Regions from separate parts of the Embleya sp. NBC_00888 genome, predicted to be linked through region 1. Evidence: predicted binding sites of a transcription regulator. Region 1 holds the regulator's gene; the other holds the start of a gene.

Region 1 (3,408 bases):
GCGGCCCCGGCCCCCGGGGCGGCGGAGGCCGCCGAGCTGCGCAACCAGCTCGGTGAGCGCACCGCCGACCTGCAACGGCTCCAGGCCGAGTACGCGAACTACCGCAAGCGCGTCGAGCGGGACCGCAACGTGGCGGGCGAACTGGCCGCCATCAAGGTGCTGAGCGAACTGCTGCCGGTGCTCGACGACATCGGTCGGGCCCGGGACCACGGCGAACTGGCGGGCGGCTTCAAGTCGGTCGCCGAGTCGCTGGAGTCGATCGTGGCCAAGATGGGGCTGCAGAGCTTCGGTTCCAAGGGCGACCCGTTCGACCCGACGGTGCACGAGGCGCTGCTGCATTCGTACGCGACCGATGTCACCGAGCCCACGTGCGTGGAGATCCTGCAGCCCGGCTACCAGGTCGGCGAGCGGATCATCCGTCCGGCGCGGGTGGCGGTCGCGGAGCCCACAGCGGACGCCGAGGGCGGTCCGGAGGAGTCGGGCGAAGCGGCCGGAAGCTGAACCGTCACCGGGAACCAGACAACGAGAAGCGGAGAGGAGGGACGCCGATGCGCGGGTGGAGTGGATCCGGAAACGGGCGCTCGGAGCACGAGGGCACCCCGACCCGATCGGCGAGGGGCGCATGAGTACGAAGGACTACCTGGAGAAGGACTACTACAAGGTGCTCGGCGTCCCCAAGGACGCCGGCACCGCCGAGATCAAGAAGGCCTACCGCAAGCTCGCCGTCGAGTTCCACCCGGACAAGAACAAGGGTGACACCAAGGCGGAGGAGCGGTTCAAGGAGATCTCGGAAGCCTACGACGTGCTCGCCGACGACAAGCGGCGCAAGGAGTACGACGAGGCACGGACCCTGTTCGGCAGCGGGGGCGGCTTCCGCGGCCCCGGCGGCGGGCAGGGCGGCGCCGGCGGCTTCCCCTTCGACCTCGGCGACATCTTCGGTGGTCAGCAGGGCGGCGCGGGCAACACCGGCGGCCTCGGCGACATCTTCGGCGGGCTGTTCGGCGGCGGTCGGCAGACCGGACGGCAGCAGCCCCGACGCGGCTCGGACGTGGAGTCCGAGGTCACCCTCGGCTTCGCGGACGCGGTGGACGGCGCGACCGTCCCGATCCGGCTGACCAGCTCCGAGCCGTGTCGGCACTGCAACGGCACGGGCGCGGCCGCGGGCACCACCCCGCGGATGTGTCCCACCTGCGCGGGTTCGGGCAACGTCAGCCGTCCGCAGGGCGGCTTCGGCTTCTCCGAGCCGTGCCGCGACTGCAAGGGCCGCGGGCTGCTGGTGGACGACCCGTGCATCGTGTGCAACGGCAGCGGTCGGGCCAAGAGTTCGCGCACGATGCAGGTCCGGATCCCGGCCGGGGTCCAGGACGGACAGCGGATCCGGCTCAAGGGCAAGGGCGCTCCCGGCGAGCGCGGCGGCCCCTCCGGCGACCTGTACGTCGTGGTGCACGTCAAGACGCACTCCGTATTCGGCCGCAAGGGCGACAACCTCACCGTCACCGTGCCGGTCACCTTTCCGGAGGCGGTGCTGGGGGCGGAGGTCACCGTGCCCACCCTGGGCGGCATCCCGGTCACGCTCAAGCTTCCCGCGGGCACGGGCAACGGCCGTACGCTGCGCGTCCGCGGGCGCGGTGCGGCACGCAAGGACGGCACTCGGGGCGATCTCCTGGTCACCGTCGAGGTGACGGTCCCACAGCAGCTGAACGACAAGGCGCGTGAGGCGCTGGAGGCGTTCCGCGAGGCGACCGTCGCGCACGATCCCCGAGCCGATCTGTTGGACGCGGCGAAGGGGGCATGACATGCGACCGGGCGGCTTGGGCGGCGACGGCGGCATCGGCGGGCGGCGTGGCTACGAGATCGACGAGACCTCTCCGGTCTACGTGATCTCGGTGGCCGCACAACTGTCCGGCCTGCATCCGCAGACGCTGCGCCAGTACGACCGACTCGGCTTGGTCTCGCCGGACCGCACGGCCGGTCGCGGGCGGCGCTACTCCGCCCGCGACATCGTCCAGCTGCGCGAGGTGCAGCGGCTCTCCCAGGAGGCCGGCATCAACCTCGCCGGGATCAAGCGGATCCTGGAGCTGGAGAACCAGGTGCTCGCGCTGAGCGTGCGGGTGGCCGAGTTGGAGCACGCGCTGCACGAGGCGACGGACGCGAGCGCCCGGCGCGAAGCGGCCGTACACGCGTCCTACCGACGCGATCTGGTCCCGGTCCGGCCGCAGGCGGGCACCGCGCTCGTGGTGTGGAAGCCCAGGCGCGGGCGCAGCGACTGACGACCGGCGCGCGGGCCGCACGAGATCCGGGAGGGGCGGGGCTTCGGCCGCGCCCCTTCGTCCGTGTGGGCCGCGGCCTCGTTCGTGTGGGTCGGGCCCCCCGTTTCGTGCGGGGCGGGCGTTCGGGCGGGCTCGGCACATCCTTGATGCCGCTCGATACGCGTCAGTAGGGTCGCCGCATGAAGCCGAATCGTCGGGACGTCCTGAAGTACTCGGCCGCGGGCGCGGCACTGCTGGGAGCGGCGGCGTGCACCGACGCCGAGGAGTCGCCGGTCAACAAGTCGAGCGACGCGCCCAAGTCCGGCGCCCCGACCTCGGGCGGCGCCGCCGGCGCGGCCGGCAGCACCCTGGAGCGCACCCTGCTGCTCGGCCCGCCCGGCCCGGGCGGTTATCGCAAGGTGGTCGCCGGCCCCGGCGAACCGCACCTGTTGCGCACCGAGTTGGCCCCCGGCGCCGGTCCCGGCGACAAGACGAAGAGCCGGCCCCTGGTGGCCTTCACCCAACTGACGGACATCCACATCCAGGACTCCCAGTCGACCGCGCGGGTGGACTTCCTGGACCGGCACAGCGACAAGGACCAGCCGTTCGCCAAGCTGCTGCCGTTCCAGTCGTCGTACCGCCCGCAGGAGGTGCTGACGGCGCAGATCGCCGAGGCGATGGTGCAGTCGCTCAACCGGATCGGCAAGGGCCCGGCGCTGGGCCAACCCCTGGCGTTCACCATCTGCACGGGCGACAACACCGACAACATCCAGTTCAACGAGTTGCGTTGGTACATAGACGTGCTCGACGGCGGCAAGAAGGTCACCCCCGACTCGGGCGACCGGAACAAGTACGAGGGTCCGATGGACGCGGTCGCGTACAACGACCGCTACTGGCACCCGGACGGCACGCCGGCCGGGCAGAAGGACGACCTGCCCAGGCGCGAGTTCGGGTTCCCCACCGTGCCAGGTCTGCTCGACGCGTGCCGACGTCCGTTCGAGGCGACCGGCCTGAAGACCCCGTGGTACACCGCGTACGGCAACCACGACGGGCTGGTCCAGGGCAACCTGCCGGTCAACGAATTGCTGAGCAAGGTCGCGGTCGGCGACGAGAAGGTGCTCGACATATCCGCGAAGGAGACCGTCGTCGCGCTCGCGGT
Region 2 (3,408 bases), 2.0 Mb from region 1:
TGGTTGTACTCGGGCGTGACCACCACGAACGCGTCGGCGGCGTCGAGCCGGGCACCGACCGCGGTGACCACGGCGGCGGGTTCGCTGCCCATCGGGGCCCACACGTCCGGCAGCCGGTCGTGCGCCAGGTCGATGATGTCCACCTCGAAGTCCCCGTGCTGCTCGGCCTTGGCGGCGAACCAGGTGGACACGACCGGAGCGAAGCGACCCTCGCGGGTGCTCCCGACGATGACGGCCAGTCGGAAGGTGCTCGGGGCGGTGGTGGTCTGCGTGTCGGTGCTCATGGGATCCCCCAAGAAGATGAAGAGAAGTGCGAACGAGTCCTGTGCGGGCCCGGAATCGGTTCCGTCCGAGCGCCTGGTGAAGACGTTAGAAGTTCAAGTCGACTTCAGGTCAAGCCCGGCTCCGCACTTCTCTTCCCGAGTCGTCACCCGGACCCGGCCCGGGGGTTGCCGGTGCCGAGGGGAAATCGTTCAGGCGCGCTTCGAGTCCGTCGCCGTCGGGGACGCCTCGTCCGGGCCGCCGAGGGTGGTCAGGACGGCGATCGTGGCCAGGGCCACGGCACCGGCGCACACCATGACCGTCGAGGGGGAGGAGGCGTCGACGACGGCGCCGCCGGCGAGCGCGCCGCTGGCCAGGGTGAGCTGGAACGACGACGTGAACACGACCGTGGCGGCTTCTTGGGCGTGCGGCGCGGAGCGGGCGAACCAGGTCTGCGAGCAGGCCGGGACGGCGCCGTAGGCCAGGCCCCACACCACGAGTAGGCCGATCGCGCCCGCGTCCCGGCGGCCGAGGAGTGGGAACAGCAGCGTGGCGACGGCGATCAGCGCCGCGCACGTGACGAATGTCGCGCGCAGGTCGCGGACCATCGTCACGCCGGCGACGAAGTTGCCGATGATGCCGGCCACGCCGAAGGCCAGCAGATAGACGCCGATCAGCTCCCGGTCCACCCGGGTGACCTGCTCCAGGAACGGCGTCACGTACGTGTAGGCGCCGAAGTGCGCGATCACGATCAGGCAGGTCGCGGCGAGGCCGATCCGGATGCCGGTGCCGCGCAGCAGAGCGCGCAACACCCGGGCCCGGGTGACCTCGAGCGCGGGCAGCGGCGGCAACAGCACGGCGAGCGCGATCGCCACGCCCAGCGCGAGCACGCCCATGACCACGAACGAGGCGCGCCAGCCGATGTGTTCGCCGAGCTGCGTACCGGCCGGCAGGCCCAACACGGAGCCGGCCGGAACGGCCGCGAAGATCACGGCGGTTGCCGTACCCACCCGCTCCGTGCGCACCAACCGAGGCGCCAGTCCGGCCCCGATCGACCAGAACCCGCCGATGGTGACCCCCACCAGCGCCCGCGCCACCAACACCACCCAGAACGCGGGCGCGATGGCCGCGAGGAAATTCGCCGCCGCCAACAGCACGATCAGCGCGACCAACATCGTGCGCCGATCCAGCCGCCCGGTGGACACCGTCACCACCGGCGCGCAGACCGCCGCCAACAGGCCCGGTACGACCATCAACCACCCCGCCGTGCCGTCCGAGACGTCGAAGTCGTCCCCGATCGGCGTCAACAACCCGATCGGCAGAATCTCGGTCGTCACGATCGCGAAGATCCCGACCGACAGACACACCACGCCCGGCCAGTACCGGCGCGGCTCCGCCGCGTGCGATCCGGGTGCGTCGGCGGTGTGCGAGTCGGCTCCGGCAATGACGGACATGACGTCCCTTTCGGCAGGGCGGGGGAGGGGACCCCGACAACGGGGAGTCCCAGTACAACCGCCCCCGCCGCCCCGGGTCTGGCGGTATCCCGCCCTCAACGTCATCCCGCCCTCGACGTCACGAGCCCGGCGCCCCCCGACCTCCCGACCTCCCGACCTCCCGACCTCCCGACCTCCCGACCTCCCGACCTCCCGACCTCCCGACCCCCGACCCCCGACCCCCGACCCCCGACCTCCCGACCCCCGACCTCCCGACCTCCCGACCCCCGACCTCCCGACCTCCCGACCCCCGACCCCCGCCTCCCGGCCCCGGCCCCGGCCTCCCGCCTCCCGGCCTCCGGTCGAAGGGCTTCGCTGTGGGCGAACAGGGATCGGGAGGGTGGGGGAACAAAGAGGGGCTCTTGTTTCTTGAGTCAGTGCAGCGCAACTTTTTCGACTGTGGCTACCTGAGGGGCATGACATGAGCGAGACCATCGGGACCCTGACCCTGCCGGTTCTTCCGCTGGACGACGTGGTCGTCCTCCCCGGCATGGTGGTCCCGCTCGAACTCGATGACGCGGAGACCCGTGCCGCCGTGGATGCCGCGCGGGCCGCCGCGGGGCGGTCCGCCGGACCCGGCATCCGTAGTGAGAGCAAGGCGCGGGTGCTGCTTGTTCCGCGTGACGACGGGCAATACCCCGCGGTGGGCACGCTCGGGGTGATCGAGCAGGTCGGCCGGCTGCCCGGGGGTGAGTCGGTCGTGGTGGTGCGCGGCGAGAGCCGGGTGCGGATCGGTACCGGAACCACCGGCCCCGGCGCGGCGCTGTGGGTCGAGGCGACCCGGGTGGCGGACGTCGAGGCGGACGAGCACACCCACGAGCTGGCCCGCGAGTACAAGGCCCTGGTCACCACCGTGCTGGGCAAGCGCGGCGCGTGGCAGGTGGTCGACCACGTACAGGCGCTGGAGGACCCGAGCGACCTGGCGGACAACTCCGGCTACGCCCCGTACCTGACGCTTCAGCAGAAGATCGAGGTCCTGCAGACCGTCGACGTCCAGGAGCGGCTGACCAAGGTCGTCGGCTGGACCCGGGACCACCTCGCCGAGCTGGATGTGGCCGAGACGATCCGCAAGGACGTCCAGGAGGGCATGGACAAGCAGCAGCGCGAGTTCCTGCTCAAGCAGCAGCTCGCCGCGGTGCGCAAGGAGCTCAACGAGCTCAACGGCACCCCGGACAGCGAGGAGGAGGACTACCGCGCCCGGGTCGAGGCGGCGAACCTGCCGGAGAAGGTGCTGGCCGCCGCGCTCAAGGAGGTCGACAAGCTGGAGCACGCCTCCGACGCGTCGCCCGAGGGCGGCTGGATCCGCACCTGGCTGGACACCGTGCTGGAAATGCCGTGGAACGAGCGCAGCGAGGACGCGTACGACATCGCCGAGGCGCGTGCGATCCTGGACGCGGACCACTCCGGCCTGGTGGACGTCAAGGAGCGCATCGTCGAGTACCTCGCGGTGCGCAAGCGCCGCGAGGAGCGCGGGCTGGGCGTGGTCGGCGGCCGGCGGTCCGGCGCGGTACTGGCCCTGGTCGGTCCGCCCGGTGTCGGCAAGACCTCGCTGGGCGAGTCGGTGGCCCGCGCGATGGGTCGCTCGTTCGTCCGGGTCGCGCTCGGCGGCGTGCGCGACGAGGCCGAGGTCCGCGGCCACCGGCGCACCTACGTC

What was found. The regulator HspR, encoded in region 1, represses chaperone genes until heat shock. The targets are predictions, from matches to a motif close to TTGAGNNNNNNNNNCTCAA.
Region 2: a site for HspR is predicted at 2,124-2,142, ahead of lon (endopeptidase La). Genes of this name have one in related genera too.

The regions. Positions count from the first base shown of each region.
Region 1 covers NZ_CP108784.1:4,648,773-4,652,180, reverse strand. The annotation lists gene grpE (nucleotide exchange factor GrpE) at 1-501, shown strand, start outside; gene dnaJ (molecular chaperone DnaJ) at 623-1,795, shown strand; gene OG948_RS19530 (heat shock protein transcriptional repressor HspR) at 1,797-2,270, shown strand; gene OG948_RS19525 (TIGR03767 family metallophosphoesterase) at 2,450-3,408, shown strand, end outside.
Region 2 covers NZ_CP108784.1:6,634,202-6,637,609, forward strand. The annotation lists gene OG948_RS28295 (NADPH-dependent FMN reductase) at 1-284, opposite strand, end outside; gene OG948_RS28300 (MFS transporter) at 474-1,715, opposite strand; gene lon (endopeptidase La) at 2,176-3,408, shown strand, end outside.